One region of the Pararhizobium sp. O133 genome, then DNA from elsewhere that is predicted to be linked to it. Evidence: riboswitches for the same ligand, from Rfam matches in the RefSeq annotation. Region 1 holds a riboswitch; the other holds the start of a gene.

Evidence for each region. Region 1 has a riboswitch for FMN ahead of ribB (3,4-dihydroxy-2-butanone-4-phosphate synthase). Riboswitches for the same ligand answer to the same signal wherever they lie in the genome.
Region 2: it holds a riboswitch for FMN, as region 1 does, so the genes downstream of both, ACST81_RS10650 (6,7-dimethyl-8-ribityllumazine synthase) here and ribB (3,4-dihydroxy-2-butanone-4-phosphate synthase) in region 1, are expected to answer to the same signal.

The regions. Positions count from the first base shown of each region.
Region 1 covers NZ_CP196426.1:3,569,892-3,581,388, forward strand. The annotation lists gene ACST81_RS17125 (capsular polysaccharide export protein, LipB/KpsS family) at 145-2,001, shown strand; gene ACST81_RS17130 (membrane-anchored protein) at 2,148-2,894, shown strand; gene ACST81_RS17135 (hypothetical protein) at 2,908-3,168, opposite strand; gene ACST81_RS17140 (hypothetical protein) at 3,178-3,873, opposite strand; gene ACST81_RS17145 (APC family permease) at 3,933-5,327, opposite strand; gene ACST81_RS17150 (hypothetical protein) at 5,338-5,505, opposite strand; gene ACST81_RS17155 (hypothetical protein) at 5,515-5,898, opposite strand; gene ACST81_RS17160 (hypothetical protein) at 5,908-6,219, opposite strand; gene ribB (3,4-dihydroxy-2-butanone-4-phosphate synthase) at 6,479-7,102, opposite strand; FMN riboswitch at 7,212-7,355, opposite strand; gene ACST81_RS17170 (SDR family oxidoreductase) at 7,443-8,231, opposite strand; gene ACST81_RS17175 (sugar ABC transporter ATP-binding protein) at 8,245-9,732, opposite strand; gene ACST81_RS17180 (substrate-binding domain-containing protein) at 9,759-10,691, opposite strand; gene ACST81_RS17185 (ABC transporter permease) at 10,818-11,497, opposite strand, start outside.
Region 2 covers NZ_CP196426.1:2,211,892-2,223,388, forward strand. The annotation lists gene ACST81_RS10605 (urocanate hydratase) at 1-1,109, shown strand, start outside; gene ACST81_RS10610 (threo-3-hydroxy-L-aspartate ammonia-lyase) at 1,205-2,200, shown strand; gene ACST81_RS10615 (aldose 1-epimerase family protein) at 2,277-3,143, shown strand; gene ACST81_RS10620 (SDR family NAD(P)-dependent oxidoreductase) at 3,151-3,912, opposite strand; gene ACST81_RS10625 (ABC transporter permease) at 3,916-4,740, opposite strand; gene ACST81_RS10630 (ABC transporter permease) at 4,740-5,606, opposite strand; gene ACST81_RS10635 (polyamine ABC transporter substrate-binding protein) at 5,805-6,965, opposite strand; gene ACST81_RS10640 (ABC transporter ATP-binding protein) at 7,008-8,090, opposite strand; gene ACST81_RS10645 (helix-turn-helix transcriptional regulator) at 8,293-9,096, shown strand; gene ACST81_RS10650 (6,7-dimethyl-8-ribityllumazine synthase) at 9,353-9,826, opposite strand; FMN riboswitch at 9,919-10,066, opposite strand; gene ACST81_RS10655 (ABC transporter ATP-binding protein) at 10,196-11,260, opposite strand; gene ACST81_RS10660 (ABC transporter permease) at 11,275-11,497, opposite strand, start outside.

The DNA.
Region 1 (11,497 bases):
CGGGTTCCGCCTGTCCGTCTTAAAATTGTAAAACGAATTATGATAAGGCCCGCGTTTGGGGGTGGACTGTGGCGAGCCGCGATCAATATATTGCCCGGCGTCCGGCGTCCCCGTATCCGAGACTCTTGATAGGTCCGCCATACAGTGATCGACTACATCGAAAACAGCATCGAGAACGGCCGGCATATCGGGATGATCCGCGTGCTTTTAGGAACGGCATCGCTCGGGCTGCAACCTTTTCCAGCCCGAAAATTCAAGCGTCTCGTCGCGGACGGGCGCATGTTGCTGGAATACAAGGCCAATCGACCCAACAGGGCCGAAGAAATCCTTTTCAGGTTCTGCCGTCATCAGGCCCCGAGCCCCTGGGCCGTCACCTCTTATATCGCAAACGTCGTCAATCTGGGTGTTGACCGCCGATCCGGGGAAATCGCGCAGTCCAGGCATATGCCGCCGGAGCTCCTTCCCCTGATCGTTTCCGCAATGAAGCAGCGTGATGGCGATCTGGACGGAGCATTGCGCGCGCTGGAGGGCTCGGGCGGGGATTATCATGTGCGGAGCAAGATCGCTCATGCCCGGCGGGCGATCTTTCACCAGAAGCAGGACCACAATTCCCTCGCGATCGAAGGCATGAAATTCCTTCAGGACGAACCGGACCGGCTGCTGATACCCTTCACGATCACGACTGCCGGCGCGGCGGAATATGTAAAGCGCGACGACATTCTACGCTTCGCCATCCGCAGACTTCTGAGGGATCGCGATCGTATCTTGGATGATCCGGATTTGCTTCGACGCTTCTGGAACCACGGGCTGTCCGCGAGTTTGACGGTGTTCGACATCGATGGCGCGGTCACATTGCTGCGCGCAGCGAAAGGATTGAGAGTTCCAGGTGCCGCCGCGCGCCTGGAGGATCTTCTCCAGCTTCGTCAGGAAACCGAGGATTGGCGAGATATCATCGATGCGGTCTACCAGTCCATGCGAGCGAGAATGGATGACCCGTCCGATTCGGTTGAAACGGGACTTGTCAAACTGGTCGTTCCCGCCGCGGCCTTTCGCAAAAACCCGATCGACTATCCGGGGTTTAGAAGCGATATCCGCTTCGCGGTGAAAACGATAGCGAGGACGCTGACGTCCGCCGGATTGGATTTTCAGGTGACCGGCCAGATCCTCAATCACGGCAAACTGAGTTTTTCAGTTCCCTCTTTTTCCTATCACACGATCTCGCGTGACAGGAAAGCGTTGCATTTCAAGGAAACGGACAGGCCGTCCCGCTTCAGCTTCGATACGGGCGGTTACGCCGGATGGTCGGATTTCTCGACGAAATCCGTGGATGAACTGGATCTGCCAAGCGTCGACTACGACGAAGCGCTGGCTTTTTTCCGATCCGAGCAAGTCTCGATCATCGAAGGCAACATTTCCAAATATGCGCAGGCCGACCTTGCCTTCGCGGAGAAGCTACCGGACAAATTCGTCTTTATCGGACTTCAAGTGATCGGCGATGCCGTGCAGCGGCTCGCCTATGCATCGCCGTTCGCCATGATGGACGAGGTGATCGAGACCTGCCTGGAAAGAGGTCTATCGGTTGTGGTCAAGCGGCATCCCCAGGACAAGAACGGCCAGATCAGCGACTATCTGCGCTGCCGTGTGGAAAAAGGCCACATCAACCTGTCGACCGCCAGTATCCACACGCTGATCGCAAAATCCGAAGCCGTCTGCGTCATCAATTCCGGTGTCGGCGCGGAAGCGCTGCTGCACGAAAAGCCGGTCTATGTGTTCGGACGGGCCGATTATATGCAGGCCTGCTTCGTTTGCGAACATGCCGGTGATTTTACAAAACAATTCAGCCCTGGCCGCACGCGACTGCCTGCGGACCAATTGCATCGCTTCTGGTACCTGCTGCGCAATAGCTATGCCGTCAGTATCACCGACCGGGAAAAAAGCGCCCGGTGGATCCGCGAACGGGTCCTGCGGCATTTGCGTGAAACCGGCGTCCTGTCGACCTGATGTTATCATTTGGGCAGCCGCACCCACTCCACACGTCTTTCGTCTCGCCACAATCAGTGGACAAATCGAAAAATCGTTGAAATCAATAAGAGCGTTGCAATTATTGTCCGCATCCAACTGTCCCCTCGATCTCCCGGTCCGCACCAATGGCATGGCTCAAACAGTTCAATCGGTGGCGCCGCTCGCTGCGCTATCTGCTAAAATATCGCCTCAATCGGCCGGAATGGCCGAAACAGCCGCTGACCACTCCCGCATTGATCGTCGGATCAGCGCCGGTTTCTCATAAACCGCCGGGATTCGACGACCGATTCTTTGTGATTTGTATCAACGGCTCCCAGGCAGCAACCGAGGCCTGGAATATTGGCCGGCCGGATGTCACTTTCCTGCAGTTCAACCAGGTCAAGGGAAAGGGCGAACGGGCGGTCGCCGTCCGCAATGCGCTGAGCGGAAAACGCTGCGGCACGCTCCATGTCATCAGATGGCCGGAAAGCGAACAGGCCCTGCGCCAAGGGCTGGCGGCTTTTGACTACGGTTTCGACGACCTTCGCCTCATCGGGCAGTATCACCGCACCCGCCTGGCGGAAGATGTCCTTGGCCGCATCATCCGCGAGGGCGATAACGAAGCCAAATTCTCCAATGGCATCACCGCGGTTCTCTACGCCTTTCATAACGGGGCGCCGGCTGTCGTGATCACAGGCATCGACCCCTTCTCGAGCGGCCATGTCTATAACAGCCTCAACAAGGAGCGGCTGCATACGAACATGGATGTCGAAATCCTGCGTGAACTGTCGAATCGCGGCTTTCCGTTGTTCACCAGTGATCCGCAAGTGGCCGAATCGGTCGGGCTGCGCCTTTGGACGGGGGAAGCGATTGTCGCGGCCCGGTCCGCGTGACAGCACTGGTTACTCAATTCGCCGCCATGGCAAACCGCAGGCGCGCGCGGCGATAGGCATCGGGGATCGACAACGCCCAGATGAAAAGACCACCCGCATGCCGTCCCAGGAAGGATGTTTCCGGCGTGGTGGTGATATAGGTCAGGAACGAGAAGAGCACGACGAACAGCGCGAAGACCAGCCCACGTCGTGCTTCGCCGACCGCGACATGGCCACCGCCCGGCAGGATGACCGCCAGAAGAAGAACGAGATATGGATTCAGCGGTTTTGGCATAACAGGCCCTTATGCGGCTTGGAAAGCATGGGATGGTTGGACATCCTTGGTAAAAATGGCACTGAGTTCAACCGCCAGTTCGATCGCCCGCTCGATCGTTGATGCCGGCACGGTCTCCAGCGAGAACCGTGCCTGGCGCAGGAACATATGCGCGGCGCGCGTTCCCTGCGACGCCTGATAGATCACCCTCGTCGCTTTCTGCGTCATCACCGCCTCCTTGACCTGCGGATCGGCAAAGAGTTCTCCGAATTTCTCCCGGGCAGCAAGAGCCTGCTCCGGTGTCGCGCGGCCATCGCCGCGCATCAGCAGCGGCACCTCCGTTGCGGGCGGCGTCATCCAGTCCGGCAGGCCATGGACGAGCGAATAATATTCCGATCCGGTCGGACGGGCGAGCGCGCCCATTGTCGGAATGTCGCGCGCCTGCGTTCCGAGGAGCGTGACCGACAGCCAGAGTTGCGGCAGGCGGCGCGTCACCATCGTGTCGGCGATCAACTCGAGCCTGATCCTGCGACCGTCGGCGATTCGCCCTGTGACGACTGGAAATTGATCCGGCGCGAGACGAATATCCGGATCGCGCAGCAGGTCATGGGCTTCATCCAGCAGCCTGTGCCGTTTTCGAATGGCAGACCGATGTTCGGCGACGCCGGCGGCAACGATCAGGGCAAAAACCAGGAACGCCAGCACGCTGAACAGATAGGTGATCATCGACCTCTCCATGAACGAAAGACCCGCGGCCGACTTTCCGGCCGCGGGCAACTGTCTCGTCAATAGCCCTGCGGACGCGGCCAGGGCATGGTGAACTGATCACCCCGGCGCACATAGCGATAGCGGCGGAAATGGAACCAGAGGGAGGCAATGATGTAGAAGCTGACCATTGCGATAAGCTGCGTGCCATAGCCGAGGAACACGGCAACGTAGGCGGTGGCGCAGAGGATCAGAAGCACGATCGTCGGCAGCGGATGCATCGGGTGGACATAGCCGCGCTTGATCGTGTCGAGCGGCCATTTCTTGCGGAACATCACCATGTTGAAGGTCATGAACGTGTAGCCCAGCAGGCCCGACAGGATCGAGAAGGTCACCACCTGGTCGAGCGGCGCGCCGAGCGCGAAGATCAGTGCGATCGGCACCAGGAAGATGATCGAACGATACGGCGTGCGATAGACCGGATGCACCGCGCCGAACCAGATCGGCAGATAGCGATCGCGGCCCATCGAGAACCAGGCCCGCGAGGCGTCGTTGATGCAGCCATTGGCCGAGGCAAGCGTCGAGAACATGGTGCCGATGAACAAGAGCACCATCAGTCCGCTATTGCCGGTGACACGAGCCGCGTCGAAGAGCGGCGTGCCGGCCTGCCCGAGATATTCCCACGGGATCAAGCCCGAGCAGACATACCAGGTCATGGTCGCGGCGATCAGCAGCGTCATGATGCCGGCCATCGTGCCGTAGGGCAGCGAGCGCGCCGGCGAGCGCACTTCTTCCGCCGCCTGGCAGGTGCCTTCGATGCCGAGATAATACCACAGACCGAAATGCAGCGATGCAAGGATGCCGATCCAGCCATAGGGCATCGGATCCGTCGTCACGGCCGAGAAATCGAGTGGCACGCTCGACACCCCGAACTGCACAGCCAGGAAGAGCGCGATGATGGCGACGAAGGCAATGGCGGTGATGACGAGATTGAACGTCAGCGTCGCCAGAACACCGCGATAATTCAGCCAGGCGAGAAACAGCACGCAGAGAACGATGAACGGTTGCTGGTGCAGGCCGGTATGGCCCTGCATTCCGGCGACGGTATCGAGCAGGAAACCGATGGTGATGGCATTGGCCGCCTCCAGCATCGTATAGGCCATGACAAGGAACAGGCCGACATTGAAGGCCATCAATGGGCCGACGATATGCTTGGCTTGCGCATACTGGCCACCGGCGGCGGCAACCGTCGAGGTCACCTCGGAATCGATCATGGCAACGCAGGTATAGAGCAGGCCGGCCACCCAGCAGGCGACCAGGCCGGCGATCATGCCGCCCTTTCCGACGGCGAAGTTCCAACCCATATATTCGCCGACGAGGACGATGCCGACGCCGAGCGCCCAGATATGGGCGGGGCCGAGGACGCGCAACAACTGCAGCCGTTCGGGCTGCGCGGCGGTTTTCGTATCTACCATGTCGCGACCCTCACAGCGTGTGGCGTTCGGCTGCCGCTTCGATCTCGCCTTCGCGGGACGATGTCAGCAACTCGTTGTCATAGGTGGTGTCGATGCGAACCATGTCGAACAGCATCCAGGCGGCGAAGAGGGCCGAAAGCGCCCAGGCCGCGTATTCCAGAACAGTCCAGATATCCATTGAACTTCCCTACTTCTTCTTGTCGCCGAAGCGTTCCTGGATGACGTCGCGATATTCCCTGTCGGAAAGTCGCACCACCATGACGAAATAGCCGATCACCAGAATGGCCATAATCAACAGGGCAGCCCAACTGAACGAGTAATCGAAACGGGCAGTGATGATGTCGTTGGCCGCGGCCGGATCGGTGATCCCGAGCGCCGTCCATTGCTGCTGTTCGGTGGCGTTCTGGCCAAGCGCCTCCCAGGTTGGATTTTCAATTGGCGCCGGGGTCTTCGCGGCGCCCGCCAGACCGAGATAGAGCGGCAGATAAAGCGCTCCGATCGTCAGGACGAGAAGGGTGATGACGTCGAATATCTGTCCGGCGAAGCTCTGTTGCGGTGGTTTGTAGGCCATGGTCCCCTCCTAGCGCCGACGACGGCGCATCTCGTCGAGATGCTTGAGATCGAGCCCGTAGATGAAGTGCTTATCCTCCCGATAGTGCTTCAGCATCGCGAGGATGGCGGCCGTGTTGAACACCAGCACCAGGGCGCAGGCGGTCGCCAGGATGAAGCGAATGGCCGGCACGGAAATATAGGGCCAGACCCGGACCAGCGCGAAAAGCATCGTGCACCAAAGCACGGCGACAAAGATGATCAATCCAGCCTTGTCGCGCGAATGCATCCGATCGATGCGCGTCGCAAGATGCGCGTCGGCACCTGCTTCATGCGTTACCATGCGTTCCTCCCAGACCATGAAATGATGTTCCCGACTTGCCTTTCAGGCAAATTATTTTCTTTAGGAGAATATCGAGAAGAAACACGGCTCCGTCAAGGAGAACCTGCGCGCAAATGTCGCATTTGCACGAAAGTGAAGCAGAAAGTTTTGAAAAAGCCGATGTCCGCAGCGATGTCAATCGCCGGATGCCGGCGGCGCGGAGGGCGAAGCGGCGAGGTTCGGGATGCGGATTCGCATCCCGAAATCCCCTGGCCGGGCTTCAGGCCGCCACCGGCTCGCGCTGCCGGACGAAGGCGATCAGATCTTGAATGGTAATGAGCGGCATGGCGTGCGTTTCGGCGAAAGCCAGAAGTTCGGGAAGGCGCGCCATGGTGCCGTCGTCATTGGCGACTTCGCAGATGACACCTGATGGCATCAAGCCGGCGAGACGGGCGAGATCCACGGCAGCTTCCGTGTGACCCGGACGGGAGCGGACGCCGCCGGGATGGGAACGCAGCGGGAAGACGTGGCCGGGACGGGCAAACTCCGCCGGCTTTGCAGCGGGGTCCATCAGAGCCTTGACGGTCGCGGCGCGGTCCGACGCGGAAATGCCGGTGGTCGTTCCCGGCAGGTAATCGACCGAGACCGTGAAGGCGGTCTTGAGCAGTTCGGTGTTGTTGGGGACCATCAGGGGAATGTCGAGCGCATCCAGCCGCTGGCCTTCCATCGCTACGCAGATCAGCCCGCGTGCGTGCTTCATCATGAAGGCGATCGCCTCGGGTGTTACCGCTTCGGACGCGACGATGATGTCGCCCTCGTTCTCGCGGTCTTCGTCATCCACCACGACGATCATCTGGCCGCGCGCAAGGGCCGCGATCGCATCTTCAATTTTCGAGATTGCCATTTCATTGCCTTTCAAGGGTGCCGGTTTCGGCGTTAAACCACGGCTTTCGGCCGCCATTCATCCCTTGGGCGAACAGGCCCACGCGCCGCCCGAAAGGGCGGTTCCGCAGACATGTCCTCTTCCATCCGGACTCTAACCGTCGGCTCCGGCATCGCACCGGATCTGCTGACCCTTCCATTGGAAGGCGCTCGCGGGCTCCCGGATCGCTCCGGATACCGCCGGTGGGGAATTTCACCCCGCCCTGAGAACATTCTTTCAATAGCTTGAGGCAAGAGCCCCGTTCAAGCAAAAAAATTGCAACAATCTGTTCAAAATAACCGAACGAACTTCCGAAGCGCCATCACCAGCAGCAAAAGCCGCCATCGACCAGCAGATCGACGCCGGTCACGAAACTTGAAGCATTCGACAGCAGGAAGACCGCCGGGCCGACCATTTCATCGACATTCGCCATGCGCTGCATCGGCGTCTGCTCCTCGAACAGTTTTGTCTGATGCACCATTTCCGGCCGGGTATTCATCGGCGTTGCCGTATAGCCGGGGCTGATCGTGTTGACGCGAATGCCACGATCGACCCATTCCATCGCCATCGACTTGGTCATGTGGATGACGCCGGCCTTGGACGCATTGTAGTGGCACTGGTTGAGGCCCCGGTTGACGATGACGCCGGACATGGAGGCGATGTTGACGATCGAGCCGCGGCCGCTCTTCAGCATGGCGCGCGCTTCCGCCTGGCAGGACAGGAACACGCCCTTCAGGTTGATGTCCATCATCGTCTGAAACTGGCTTTCCTCCATCTCCTCGGCCGGATTGGCATTGGCGATGCCGGCGGCGTTGACGGCGAGCGTCAGCGCGCCGAGTTCGGCCTCGGTGCGCGCGACGGCGTCATTGAGCGCAGCGCTGCTCGTGACATCGGCGGCGATCTGGATGCTGCGGCAGCCTGCCCGCGCGATGAAATCGGCGGTATTGGCAAGACCGTCGTCGGTACGACGATCGAGAAGGGCTACATCCGCGCCGCACTGGGCAAGGCCCATCGCGATGCGCTGGCCGATGCCGCTGCCCGCCCCTGTGACGATTGCGACATTTCCAGAGAGATCGAAAAGCTTCGGCGCGTTGAGCTTGATTTCAGACATAGAGCATTTCCTTTCAGATCGTCGCCAATTCCATCACCGAGACGTCGTTTGCATCTTCGCGGTTCAGGATACCGGCCTGTTTTCCCTGGGCCATGACCATGATCCGGCCGGAGACGCCGAGCACCTCCTCCAGGTCGGAACTGACCACGATCACGGCAACGCCCTCGCGGGCGAGATCGATGATGAGATCGTAGATCGACGATCGGGCGCCGACGTCGATACCGCGTGTCGGCTCGTCGAGAACGACCACCTGCGGCTTGCGCGCCAGCCATTTGGCCAGCACCACCTTCTGCTGGTTGCCACCGGACAGTTCGCCCGCATTCTGGCCGCCACGCCCCTTGACGCCGAAGCGCTGGATGAACCCGTCGGCGAACTCGCGGATGCGGCGCGACGATATCCAGCCGTTGCGCGAGATTTCACCGAGATTGGCATAACCGATATTTTCCGCGATGGAATGATCGAGAACCACACCTTGCAGCTTGCGATCCTCCGGCACCAGAACGATGCCGTTGCGGATCGCGTCGATCGGCGAGCGCGGCGTCACGGGCTTGCCATGCAGCAGGACCTCGCCGGCGGAGATCGGGTCGGCGCCGGTGATGGCGCGCACGAGTTCGGTCCGGCCAGCGCCCATCAGGCCGGCAATGCCGAAGACCTCGCCCTTGCGGACGGAAAAATTGATGTCGCGGAATGTGTTGGCGGGCGAAGACAGGCCACGAACCTCAAGCGCCACATGCTCGGACGGTGTCGGCAAGCTCGGGAACATACGCTCCAGCGAGCGGCCGACCATGGCTTCGACGATGGTGCGGATCGGCACATCGCCCGTGTCGAATTCCTGAACCTTGGCGCCGTCACGCATGACGACGATGCGGTCGGCGATCTGGCGGATTTCCTCCAGCCGATGCGAAATATAGATGATGCCCACGCCATCCGCTTTCAGGCGGGCGATCTGCTGGAAGAGAAGCTGGGTTTCCTCGCCCCCGAGCGCTGCCGTCGGCTCGTCGAGAATGAGAAGGCGCGCGTTCAGCGTCAGCGCCTTGGCGATTTCGATGAGCTGCTGCTTTCCCGTCGACAGGCCCTCGACCAGACGATCGGGCGAGACGTCGAGGCCGAGCCTTTTCAGGCCATGGCGCGCCCGTTCCTCCATGCCCTTGCGATCGATGCGGCCCTTCTTCATCGGGTAACGACCAAGGAAGACGTTTTCGGCGATCGAGAGCTTCGGGAGCAGTTTCAACTCCTGATGGATCATGCCCACGCCTTCGTCCATCGCAGCGCGGGGATTGGCGGGGGCATAGGCTGCCCCCGACCAGGTCATGTCTCCGGCAGACGGCTGGACGGTGCCCGAGATGATGTTCGACAAGGTCGACTTCCCGGCACCGTTTTCACCGAGCAGCGCCACGACCTCTCCCGGATAGATGTCGAGATCGACACCATGGAGAACCTTGATCGGACCGTAGGATTTCTGCACCCCACGGAGCGAGAGGATGGGAGAGCGGGTCGTCATGGCGCTGCCTTTCGCATCAGGACGGATTACGGATGGTTCTTGACGAATTCCGGTGCATTTTCGCAAGTCGTCAGAACCGCGTTCGGGGTCTGGCGCTCTTCGACCTTCTGGCCGGCAGCGACCGCGATCGCGGATTCAACGGCGAGGACACCCATCTTCTGCGTGCTCTGGGTCGCGGTTGCGATGAACGGACCCTTGCACTTGGCAAGATATTCGAGCGCCGAGACGTCGCCGTCGTAACCGCCGATGATCACCTTGTCCGAAAGGTTGGCAACATCGACAGCCTTGGCGGCGCCCATGGCGAGACCATCGGCCTGACCGAAGATGATCGTGATGTCCGGGTTTGCCTGCAGCATGTTCTGGGCGATCGAGAAGCCTTCGTCCGCCGACCACATCTGGCTCCACTGCTGGTCGACCAGTTCGACGCCGGAGTTTTCATCGATGGCGCGCTTGCAACCGGTGAAGCGATCGACTTCCGGCGTCGTGCCCTTCTGGCCGTGGATGATCGCCATCTTGCCCTTGCCGCCGGCCTTTTCGATGATGTGCTTGCACACGGCATAGGCCGATTCGACGCTTTCACCGGCGATGAACGTGTCGCCCGGTGCGCCCTCGGGAACACGGTCGACGTTGATGACCGGGATGCCGGCTTCGCGAGCAAGGCGGGTCGGCACGGCGGCGGCGGCGGCGCCGGCCGGGATATAGATGAAGGCGTTGATGTCCTGTGTCATCAGGTCCTGCACCTGGCTGACCTGGGTGTTGGTGTCGTTCTTCGCGTCGACGACGACGACCTCGATGCCCTTTTCCTTGGCATGCTTTTCGACGCCCAGCTTGATCTGGTTGAAGAAGTCAGCCTGCAGGTTCGGAACGGCAAGGCCGATCTTCTTGACGTCGGCGGCGGCGGCCGGAAGTGCCAGGATCGAAGCAGCGGTTGCTGCGAGAAGCAGTTTGGACAGTTGCATTGGTTTCTCCTCCGAGTTACCCGGTGATCTCCTGCGCTTGCAGGTGCCACCTTCCCTTTTGCCGGCTCGCACCATTGCGAACCGTTATCAGCCCCTCGCCACGCTCCAGCCGCGAGGGGAAAGCCGTTATTTGCGCTTGCGATAGGTTTCCGCCGTGACGGCGAGCACGATGACCGCGCCGATGATGACCTGCTGCATGAAAGGCGAGACGCTGAGCAGGTTGAGGCCGTTGCGCAGGACACCGATGATGAGGACGCCGATAATGGTGCCGCCGATGCCGCCCGTGCCGCCCGACAGCGATGTGCCGCCGATCACGACCGCCGCGATGGCGTCGAGTTCATAGGAAACACCCGAGGATGGCTGGACGGAGTCGAGACGGGCCGCAAGCACCATGCCCGAAAGGCCGGCGAGGAAGCTGCAGACCACATAGACGAGCACCGTCGCGCGCGGGACGTTGATGCCGGCGAGGCGGGCGACTTCCGGATTGCCGCCGATGGCATAGAGCACCCGGCCGCCGTGACGGTAGCGCTGGTAGAGAAGCCCGACGATGAAGACCACGACCATCACGGCAACCGTCAGGGTCAGGAAGCCGCCAAAGCGCACGATGGCCATCATGTTGAACCAGGCCGGGAACCCGATGATCTGCTGGCCATCGGTGATCATGTTCGCAACGCCGCGCGTCATCGACATCATCGCCAGTGTCGCTATGAACGGCGGCACGTTGAAACGCGTGATCAGCAGGCCGGCGATAAGGCCGTTCAGCGAGGCAGCGACAAGCGCCAGCGAGATGGCGAGCCACATCGGCA
Region 2 (11,497 bases), 1.4 Mb from region 1:
TGGCCGGGGCCGCGATCCTGTGCATCGATATCGATCCGGTGCGCGCGGAAAAGCGCAAGGCGATCGGTTATCTTGAGCAAATCGCCCCCGACCTCGATACGGCGTTAGCGATGATTGATCAGGCGGTCAGGGAAAAGCGGGCCACCTCCATCGGCCTCGTCGGAAATGCCGCTGCCCTTTATCCCGAAATCGCCAGGCGCGGCATCGTGCCGGATATCGTCACCGACCAGACCTCGGCCCATGACCTCGTCTACGGCTATGTGCCGAAGGGCATGAGTCCTGAGGAGGTGAAGCGGCTACGGATCGACGGACAGGGGCAGTTGATGGCTGCGAGCCGCGCCTCGATCGTCGATCATGTCAAGGCGATGCTGGAATTCCAGGAGAAGGGCTCCGAGGTGTTCGACAACGGCAACCTGATCCGCACCCAGGCGCGCGAGGGCGGCGTCGCCAATGCCTTCGACATCCGCATCTTTACGGAGGCCTATCTGCGTCCGCTGTTTGCCCGTGCCATCGGCCCGTTCCGCTGGATGGCCCTGTCGGGCGAGGAAAGCGATATTGCCCGCATCGACGATCTGCTGCTCGACATGTTTCCGGACAACAAGATCGTCACCAACTGGATCCGGCTGGCGCGCGAGAATGTGCCGTTCGAGGGCCTGCCGGCCCGCATTGCCTGGCTCGGCCATGGCGAGCGCACGCAGCTTGCCGTCGCCGTCAACGGGCTGGTCGCATCCGGCGAGCTCAAGGGGCCGATCGCTTTTTCCCGCGACCATCTCGATGCCGGCGCCATGGCGCATCCCAATATCATGACCGAGCGGATGAAGGACGGATCGGATGCGATCGCCGACTGGCCGCTGCTCGACGCCATGCTGCTCTGCTCCTCCATGGCTGATCTCGTCGTCGTCCATTCCGGTGGCGGCGGTTATGCCGGCTACATGACCAGCTGCGGCGTCACCGTCGTTGCCGATGGCACTGAGGCCGGTGTGGAACGGCTCACCCACGCGCTCACCAACGACACCTCGCTCGGCGTCATCCGTTATGCGGATGCGGGTTACGAGGAGTCGATGGACGAGATCGGCAAGAAGGGCATCGGCTATATCGCGCTCGACTGAAGCGTCACGGTGACAATTGTTTCCTTGCGTCGGATGCCGCAACCGCGCGAATTGATGACCTGACATCAACATGCGGCGACAACCGGAGGCCAGGGATGGATATGTCGACAGTTCAACGCGATCTGAAAATTCCAACCTTCGACGACGTCAAGGAAGCGCAACGGCGCCTTGCCGGCGTGGCGCATGTCACGCCAGTCCTGACCTCGAAGACCGCGAATGCGATGGCGGACGCCAGCCTGTTCTTCAAGGCGGAAAACCTGCAGCGGGCCGGAGCCTTCAAGTTCCGGGGTGCTTACAATTCGGTCGCCGCTCTCGACCCGGCCGCGCGCGCCAACGGCGTCGTCGCCTTTTCGTCCGGCAATCACGCGCAGGCGCTCGCCTATGCAGCCCGGCTGCACGGGATTTCATGCGTTATCATCATGCCGAAGGATGCGCCGGAGATGAAGGTGGCGGCAACCCGTGGCTACGGCGCGGAGGTGGTGTTTTACGATCGCTACACCGAGGACCGCGAGGTCATCACCCGGCGGATCGCGACCGAGCGCAACGCCACGATCATTCCGCCCTTCGATTATGCCGACGTCATTGCGGGGCAGGGCACTGCGGCGGCGGAACTGATCGAGGAGGTCGGCGCGATCGACTATCTCGTCGTGCCGCTCGGAGGCGGCGGTTTGCTTGCCGGCAGCGCGCTCAGCGCCCGCGCCCTGGCGCCCGGCTGCAAAGTTGTTGGAGTCGAGCCGGAGGCCGGAGACGATGGACGGCAATCGCTGCAAAAGGGCGAGATCGTCACCATTCCCGTGCCGAAATCGATCGCCGACGGCGCCCTGACCACTGCCATCGGGCGGCACAATTTTCCGATCCTGAAACAGGATGTCGACGACATCCTGACGGTCAGCGACACACAACTCATCGAGACCATGCGTTTCTTTGCCGAGCGGCTGAAGATCATCGTCGAGCCGACCGGGTGCCTGGCTGCCGCTGCCGTGATGCACGGTGTTCTGGCCTGCAAGGGAAAGCGTGTCGGCATGGTTCTCAGCGGCGGCAATGTCGATCTGAAGACGTTTGGCGCGCTACTCGATGCTCGCCGGGCATGAAATTCTTGCCCCGGCGGTTTCGTTTCAGGGGGAAGGGCACTATTGTGCATCCGCGAACAACGCGAAGAGGCACGCCATGTCATTGATACGGATCGGCAATGATCACCTGACGGTCGAGGTCTCGTCGCTGGGGGCGGAAATGCGGTCGTTGAACAGCCGGGATGGGCGATCCTGGCTGTGGAATGGCGATGCTGCCTTCTGGGGCGGGCGCTCGCCCGTATTGTTTCCGGTGGTCGGCAAGGCGCCGGATGACACGGTCTCTATCGATGGCACCGCCTATCCGATGGCACAGCACGGTTTTGCGCGTCGCAACGAATTTGTTGCCGCCAGTTCCACCCCGACCATGTGCCGTTACGAATTGACGGCGTCGGATGCGACGCGTGCGGTCTATCCGTTCGAATTCTTGCTGGCCGTCGAGCACGCGCTGGATGGTCCGGCGCTGACGGTCTCGGCCGAGGTCAGCAACCGCGATACCAGACCAATGCCGTTCGGTGTCGGCTTCCATCCAGCTTTTCTCTGGCCGCTGCCGGGCGCTGATGGCCAGACGCATGTGGTGACGCTCGACAATGGTGGTGAACCGCCAATGGTGCGTGTTCGCGGTGGGCTGATCAATCCCGCGCCGCTGCCGTCGCCGTTCACGGCGGGGCGGCTGGTGCCGGAAGCATCGATGTTCGAGGCCGATGCGATGATTTTCCCGGAAGGTGCTGGCGATGGTCTGCGCTTTGGCGTTGAAGGCGGACCGGAGTTGAGGTTCAAATTCGAGAACCTGCCCAATCTCGCGCTCTGGACCAAGCCCGGTGCGCCCTTCCTTTGCGTCGAGCCCTGGCATGGAACGGCTGCGCTCGCCGGCGGTTCGAACGCGTTGGAGGAGCGACCGTCAACAACGACACTGCGGCCGGGCGAGACCGCGCGCTACGCGTTTTCGGTCGAAATTCCGGTCTGACGCTCGCTCAGACGACGGCTTCGCCGCCATCGACGACGAGGATCTGGCCGGTCATGTAGCTTGACCGGTCGGAGACAAGGAAGAGGATCGATTCGGCGATTTCCTCGACTTGGGCCCAGCGCCCCATCGGCACCTTTTCCCGCACATAGGCTTCGATCGCCTCACGTCCCCCCATCTGGGCGATGAACGGTGCGTTAAACGGCGTATCGACCCAGCCGGGGCACAGAGCGTTGACGCGAATGCCGAACCGGGCGTAATCGCCGGCCATCTGCCGCGTCATGGCGATGACGGCATGTTTGGTGGTCGTGTAGGCGATCATCTCGCGGTCGTAGAGCACGCCGGAAGAGGACGAGGTGTTGAGGATGACGCCGCGTCCGGCAGCCTTCATTGCCGGCATGGCGAAGCGTGCCGCCATGAAATGGGCGCGGACGTTCAGGCTCCAGGAGAGATCGAACCCTTCGACCTCCACCTGTTCGAGATCGCCGGCGATCTGCGCGCCGGCGTGATTGTGGAGGATGTCGATGCGGCCGTGACGCTTGAGGACGGAGGCTATGCCCGCCTCCAGCGAGATGTCGTCGGTGACGTCGAGGATCAGGCTTTCGGCGCGGCCACCGGCGTCCTTGATCATCTCCACGGTTTCGGCGGCGCCTGCCGTGTTGCGGTCGGCGACGGCCACATGGGCGCCTTCGCGTGCCATGATCTCGGCACCCGCCCGGCCGATACCGGAACCTGCGCCGGTCACGATGGCGATCCGGTCCTTGAGGATCATGGTCTACTCTCCCGCCTGCGCTTTTGTTGTCTTGTCCCGCATCAGCACGCGAGCGATGAGGATGAGCAGAAGTGAGGCGACCAGCACCATGGTGGCGATCGCGTTTATTTCCGGCGTCACGCCACGGCGGATCGACGCGAAGACGTAGATCGGCAGCGTCGTCTTCGAGCCGGCGACGAAGAAGGCGACGATGAAATCGTCAAACGAAAAGGTGAAGGCGAGCAGGAAGCCGGCCAGAACCGACGGCAGGATTTGCGGCAGGACGATCTGGCGAAAGGTCGTGAACGGCGTCGCGTAGAGATCGCTCGACGCCTCGACGATATCGCGGCCGAGGCTGGCGATGCGCGCCTTGACGATCATCGTCACCAGCGCCAGCGAAAACAGGCCGTGGGCGGCGATGATCGAGCCATAGCCGAGGCCGAGCTGCGGCGGCTTGTCGCCCGGCCAGATCGAGGCCAGCGCCGGATTGAGGAAGGAGAAGACCTCGACCAGCGCCACCAGCGTTGCGATGCCGATGACGACGCCGGGAACGACGATGGCGGCGGCAAACAGCCCGTCGAAAATGGCCCGTCCGCGGCTGCTCAGCCGCTGCATTCCGAGTGCTGCCATCGTGCCGAAGATCGCTGCCAGCGCGGCGCTGGTGAAGGCGATCATCAGGCTGTTCTGCAGGGCGGTGATCAGGAAGGTGTTCCCGAGCGCCTTGCCGTACCACATGGTTGAGAAACCGGTGAACTCGCTGGCATTACGGCCGGCATTGAACGAGAACAGCACGACCAGCGCGATCGGTGCGTAGAGGAAGAGGTACACGAAGGTGACAAGCGCGCGCATCAGACGAGATCCACCTGTCTGGAGCCGGAGACCTTCCAGGCGATCCGCATGGCGACGCTCAGCACGATGACCACGACGACCACCAGCGTCACGGCGATCGCCGAGCCGAACGGCCAGTTGCGCGATTGCAGGAAGAGATCGACCAGCGCGTTGCCGATGAAGAACACCTTGCCGCCGCCGAGAAGCCGCGGGATCAGGTATTCGCCGAGCAGCAGAATGGTGACCAGCGCGACGCCGGTCATGACGCCGGGCAGCGACAGCGGCAGGGTGATGCCGAAGAAGGTCGAGACCGGCTTGGCGCCGAGATCGGCGGAGGCTTCGAGCAGGCGGCGGTCGAGCTTTTCAAGGCTGACATAGATGGGCATGATCATCAGCGGCAGGTAGCCATAGACGATGCCGAGCAGCACCGCGCCGGGCGTGTTCAAGAGCCTGATATCCTCGATGCCGATCATGCCGAGCAGATTGGGAATGCCGCGCGAGCCCAGAATATACATCCAGGCATAGGTGCGCACGAGCAGGCTGGTCCAGAACGGTACCACGACCAGCGAGACCAGCATTAGCCGGTATTTCGGATTGGACTTGACCGCCAGATAATAGGCGACGGGATAGGCGACGATCAGGCAGAGGAAAGCACCGACCGGCGCGATCATCAGCGTGTTCCAGAAGGCAGCCGCCCGCGAGGGCAGATTGGCGAACTGGGCGAAAGTGAAGGCCGCCTGATATCCACCCTCCGGTGCCCGTTCGCCGAAGGCGAAGACCACCATGGCCATGAACGGCAGGACGAGGAAGACGAACAGCCACAGGCCAGCCGGCGCAACCAGCGCGGCGGTCGTCAGCTGTCGTTTTCTGTCCGGGGCGAGGGGCATGGAGGCGGTGTCCTGTTGGTGGTTGTCGGGCGGGAGGCTTCGCCCCTCACCCTAACCCTCTCCCCGCTTGCGGGGAGAGGGGACTTTCGAACTTTAACGGCTCCTTGGGTAATCCGAAGAAGCGAGAACGTGCCGCAATTTCCTTCTCCCCGTTTACGGGGAGAAGGTGGCCGACAGGCCGGATGAGGGGCTTTACCCTCAAGCCGACTTGAAGCGGGCCATCAATTCCGCGCGGGCCGGGTCGGTCAGCGTCACGGCGGCGCCGAATTCGAGCTTGGTGAGCGACGCCTCATCGGGATAGACGATCTTGTTGGAGGTGATCTCGGGTGGTAGAAGCGCGAGCACGCGGCTGTCGGTCGTCGGCGCGCCGTTGGCGATGTGCTCCTTGACGGCGTGTTCCGGCGTCATCAGATAGTCGAGCAGGGCATAGCCGGCCGGCTTGTTGGCGGCGCTCTTCGGGATGGCGTAGAAGTCCGTCCAGATCTCGCCGCCGTCCGTGCCCAGTACATAGGCGATTTCCGGCATGTCGCGGTTCAGCTGGGCGCCGTCATTGGTCCAGCACATGGTGAGCCAGGCGTCGGTGGCGCGCATGCCCGGCTGGTAGTCGCTGTTGATGCCGTAGAGATGCGGCTTGACCTTGATCAGCAATTCCTCTGCCTTGGCGAGTTCGTCCGGCTTGATCGAATTGAAGGAATAGCCGAGCGAGACCAGCGCGCTGCCGATGGTGGTCAGCTGGTAGTCGTGGACCATGGCCCGGCCGTCGGCCTCGGTCATCGCGACCTCGAAGAAGTCCTTCCACGAGGTCAGCTTGGTCTTGATCTTGGAGGTGTTGACGGCCATGCCGGTCGTGCCCCAGTTCTTCGGCAGGGCATAGGTCGTGCCATCGACAGCACCTTCGGCGGTAAAACGAGCGGATTGCGAAGCCTGCGAGAAGGCCGGCAGCTTGGACATGTCGAGCGGGTCGATCAGGCCAAGCTTCACATAGGTCGAGATCGTGTAGTTGGTCGGGACGAACAGGTCCCAGCCGGTGCCGCCGGCCTGGAGCTTGGCGAGCATTTCTTCGTTCGACCCAAAGACGTTGACCTCGACGGCGACGCCGGTCGCGGCCGTGAAGGCTTCGAAGGTGGCCGGGTCATGGTAGTTCGGCCAGGTGGCGATCGACATGGTCGTGCCGAGGTCCTGGGCATAGGCGGCGGAATTGAACAGGCCCGGCTGGCGGGCAAGCACCGCGGCCGCAAGGCCAAGCCCGGTGACGCCGAGGAAGTGGCGGCGGGTGACGGAGCCGCGCTTCAGGCGCATCCATTCGTCGGTGAGGTTTTCGGCAGTGATCGGGGCATTTTCTCTGTACCACTTTGTCATGACTTCGTTCCCTTTTTTTGTCTTGACGTGTACGGCCATTCCTCAGGCCGGAAAAACATGCACTTTGCCGGGATCGAAGTTCAGCACGACCCGTTCGCCCGGTTCGACGAGGTCGCTTTCCTGCACGTTGCGCCGGTCGGCCGTGACGAGGAAATCGCCAAGGCCATCGACGCTGATCTGGTATTCGGCGGTGGAGCCGAGGAAGATGCGGTGGGTGACAGTGCCGGTCAGCGCATTGCCGCCGCCGACGGACTGTCGCACCAGTTCGATCGCCTCCGGGCGCAGCGCCACCGTCGCCGTGCCCGGCTTCAGACCGGATGCTGCCGCAAGCGCCATGCCGTTCGACAGCCGCAACGTCGCTCCGTCAGCCTCGACCGTCGCCGCGATCCGGTTGGTCTTTCCGACGAAATCCGCAACGAAAAGATCGGCCGGTCTGTCGTAGACGTCCTGCGGCTTTGCCATCTGGACGATGCGCCCGGCATTCATGACGCAGACCATGTCGCTCATCGACAGGGCTTCTTCCTGGTCGTGGGTGACCAGCACGAAAGTGATGCCGAGTTCGCGCTGCAACGTTTGCAACTCGATCTGCATGGCGGTGCGCAGCTTCTTGTCGAGCGCCGCCAGCGGTTCATCGAGCAGAAGCACGGACGGCTTGTTGACGATGGCGCGGGCGAGCGCCACGCGCTGCTGCTGACCTCCTGACATTTCATGGATGCGGCGCTTCTCGAAGCCGCCGAGGCGAACCATGTCCAGGGCTTCGCGCGCCCGGGCGGAGATCTCGGATGCTGCCAGCTTCGGCCGGGCCTGTTTCAGGCCATAGGCAACGTTCTGCTCGACGTCGAAATGTGGGAAGAGAGCATAGTGCTGGAACACCATATTGACGGGGCGGCGATAGGGCGGAACGCCGTTCATCTCGCGTCCGTCGATCAGCACGGTGCCTTCGCTGGGTTGCTCGAAGCCGCCGATCATCCGAAGGCATGTGGTCTTGCCGCAGCCGGAAGGACCAAGCAACGCCACGAAAGCGCCCTTGGGCACGACCAGATTGATGTCCGTCACGGCGGTCACCGCGCCATAGCGCTTGGTGACCGAACGGAACTCGATGTCGTTCGCTGGAGCGGCTGTCACGTCTAAAATTCCCCGCGGCTGTTTTTCGGAATACCGGACGGCCTCGCGACCACCTGTTTCCCACCGTCTGCCATCAACCTATTCAAGGCTGCTGTTTGCGGTATATACCCCGAAAGAGGTATTTCAAGATGTTTGCCGCTGTGGAAGGTGTATGCCTCGCAGGCAGTTGCCATTCTTTTTCGCAGAATCCGGGCTTGGGTGCATGGGCATTGATCTCGAAGCATTGTTCAGGACAATCGGTCCGATGATCGGTGGCGGCGGCACCGGCGACGATGAAGCGGGCGGTGTCTTCTGTTCGCTGATGCGCTCGCTGGTGACGTTCGATTATGCCGTGATCTTTGCCTATCGCGAGAAGGAACGGCCGATCGATCTCTACAGCACGTTCACGCCGGATGAACATGTCGTCTTCGTCAGCCTGTACCAGGCCGGTCCGTTCCTGCTCGATCCGTTCTATCACGCCGCCCGGGAGCCGAAACCGGGCGTCTGGCGCATGCGCGAACTTGCCCCGGATCGATTCTTCTCCAGCGAATATTTCCGCAGCTATTACATGCAGACAGGGCTGGCGGAGGAGATCGGCTTCTTTATCGTGCTGGAGGAGGGTATAACCGTCGTCTTGTCGCTGATGCGGCGGGAAGGGTCGGGCGTGTTTTCAGGCGCGGAGTTTGCGCTTTTGAAGAAGGCCGAGCCGATGGTTGCTGGCCTCGTGCATCATGCCTTTCGGGATCTCGGGCGGCGTTTCGATGCGGCGCTTGCCAAGAGCACGAAGGGCGGACGCAAGTCGGCGCATCCGGCTGCCGACCGCGTCTGGCGCAATCTCAACCTGACGGAACGGGAGGCTTCGATCATCGAACTGGTGCTGCAGGGGCATTCGTCGGAATCGATCGGATTGAGGCTTGGTATATCGACCGGAACCGTGAAGGTTCACCGCCGCAATGTCTACCGCAAGCTCGGAATTTCGTCGCAGACGCAGTTGTTGTCGATCTATCTGAAGAACCTGGGGCAGTAATCCCGTTGGCAGGTCACGAAAGCCAAGAGGCTGTTGGTCTTTCGGCTCGCGGCGAACTCCCGCCGGTAATGTTGGTTCGTCAGCGTCCTCTCTTCTCCGTCATTCTCGCCCTTGTGGCGGGAATCCAGCCGCCGCGCGTCTGCGCGGCGAGAGACCCTTGCTCGCAAAAAAGAGTCCTTCGCACCGCGGACGCGGTGCTGCTGGATCCCGGAACAAGTCCGGGATGACGGAGGAGGTTAAACGCAGCCGGCTTTTATTACGCAGCCAAGAGTGCCAGCTGGGCGCGAGCCTGCAGGATCTGCGAGGTCGCATTGGCGGCTTCTGTGCCCTTGATGACGAAATGGTCGCGGAAGAAGCGGATATGCGCTTCCGATTCCTGGAAATGATGCGGCGTCAGCACGGTGGACAGCACGGGAACACCGGTATCGAGCTGGACGCGCATCATCGCGTCGAGCACGGTGCCGGCAACGAAATCGTGACGATAGATCCCGCCATCGACGACGAAGGCGGAGCCGATGATCGCCGAGAAGCGGCCGGTCTTGGCGAGCGTCTGCGCATGCAGCGGGATTTCCAGCGCGCCGGGAACGTCGAAGATTTCGACGTCGGATGCCTTGCCGCCGAGCTTTTCCCACTGGGCGACGAAGGCGTTGACGCACTGGTCGACGATATCGGCATGCCAGCGGGCGCGGATGATGGCGATTTTCTGGGTGGGGTTCGAAGCAATTGTCATGTCAGTCTGGCCTTTCAAGGTTGCCATTTTTCAATGATCCCCTTGGGCGAACGCACAGGCGCGGAACGTCCTTTTCGGGCGTCGCCTCGTCTGCTTGCTCTCTTCCATCCGGACTTTAACCGTCGGCTCCGGAATTCAACCGGATCTGCTGACCCTCATGCAAAAACATGAAGCGCTCGCGGGCTCCGGGATATCCCCGTTACCGCCGGTGGGGAGTTTCACCCCGCCCTGAGAACGTACGCTAACGACTATAAAGCCTGACACTTCCTGGTCAAACGCGGCAAGCGACGCCGGACATGAAAAAGGCGACAGATTTTTTCTTAAAAACCTCTCGCCTGAAACATAATTTTCCGCAGGAAGCAGAAGGGCTTACTCGCGGATGATCAGCAGGTCGCTGGCGGTGAAGCGCAGTGTTACCGTTTCGCCGACAGCAGGCGGATTGAGGCCCGGCGCGTTGAACATGTCGAAGGAAATAACGGCATTGCCGACCTTCATGCGCGTGCGGATGACGGAACCGAGGAAGTTGCTGGACACGACTTCGCCGGTGAGCGCGGTATCGCCCTTGGCGCCTTCGGCGATCGAGCCGGCTTCCGGGCGTAGTGCAAGCGAGACGGTGTCGCCGGCCTTGGCGATGGCGCCGAGCGGTTCACGAAGAGTGATGCCCTGGTCGCCAATCGCGATTCGGTTGCTGGCGGGATCGACGACCTTCGCCTCGATCAGGTTCAGCGTTCCGACGAAGGAGGCGACGAATCGGGTCGCCGGCTTGTTGTAGATGTCGAACGGTGTGCCGATCTGGTCGGCGCGGCCGGCATTCATGACGACGATGCGGTCGGAAATGGACAGTGCCTCTTCCTGGTCGTGTGTGACGAAGACGGTGGTGATGCCGAGTTGCTGCTGGATCATCCGGATTTCTTCGCGCAGCGAGACGCGAATCTTGGCGTCGAGCGCCGACAGCGGCTCGTCGAGCAGCAGGACCTGTGGTTTCGGCGCAAGCGCACGGGCGAGCGCCACGCGCTGCTGCTGGCCGCCCGACATCTGGTAGGGGTAACGGTCGGCCAGATGACCCAGATGGATCAGGCCGAGCATTTCCTTGACGCGGTCGTCGACCTCGGCTTTCGGCTTGCCGGCGACCTTGAGGCCGAAGGCAACGTTTTCGGCGACGTTCATGTTGGGGAAGAGTGCGTAGGCCTGAAACACCATGCCGATATTGCGCTGGTTGGGTTTCAGGTTTTCCTGGCTCTTGCCGCCGATCTCGATCCTGCCGCCGGTTGGGGTCTCGAAGCCTGCGATCATGCGCAGGATGGTGGTCTTGCCGCAGCCGGAGGGTCCGAGGAAGGAGACGAATTCGCCCTTTTCGATGCCCATGTTGAAGTCTTTGACGACCTGCACGGCTCCGAAGGATTTCTGGATATTGGTCAGTGTAAGAAACGACATACGTAAAATATCCCTCAAGCCTTGCGGGGGGCGGATTTGGAGAAGCGGCTGACGAGTTGAATCAGAGACAGGCAGCCCCAGGTGATGGCGAAGGCGATGACCGAGAGCGCAAAGGGCTCATAGGCCTTGTTGGCGCCGATCCGCTGGAGATACGGTCCGAATGCCGGCCGATCGAGAAGGGCCGCCAAGGTGAACTCGCCGATGACGATCGCGAAGGTGAGGAACGCGCCGGACAGG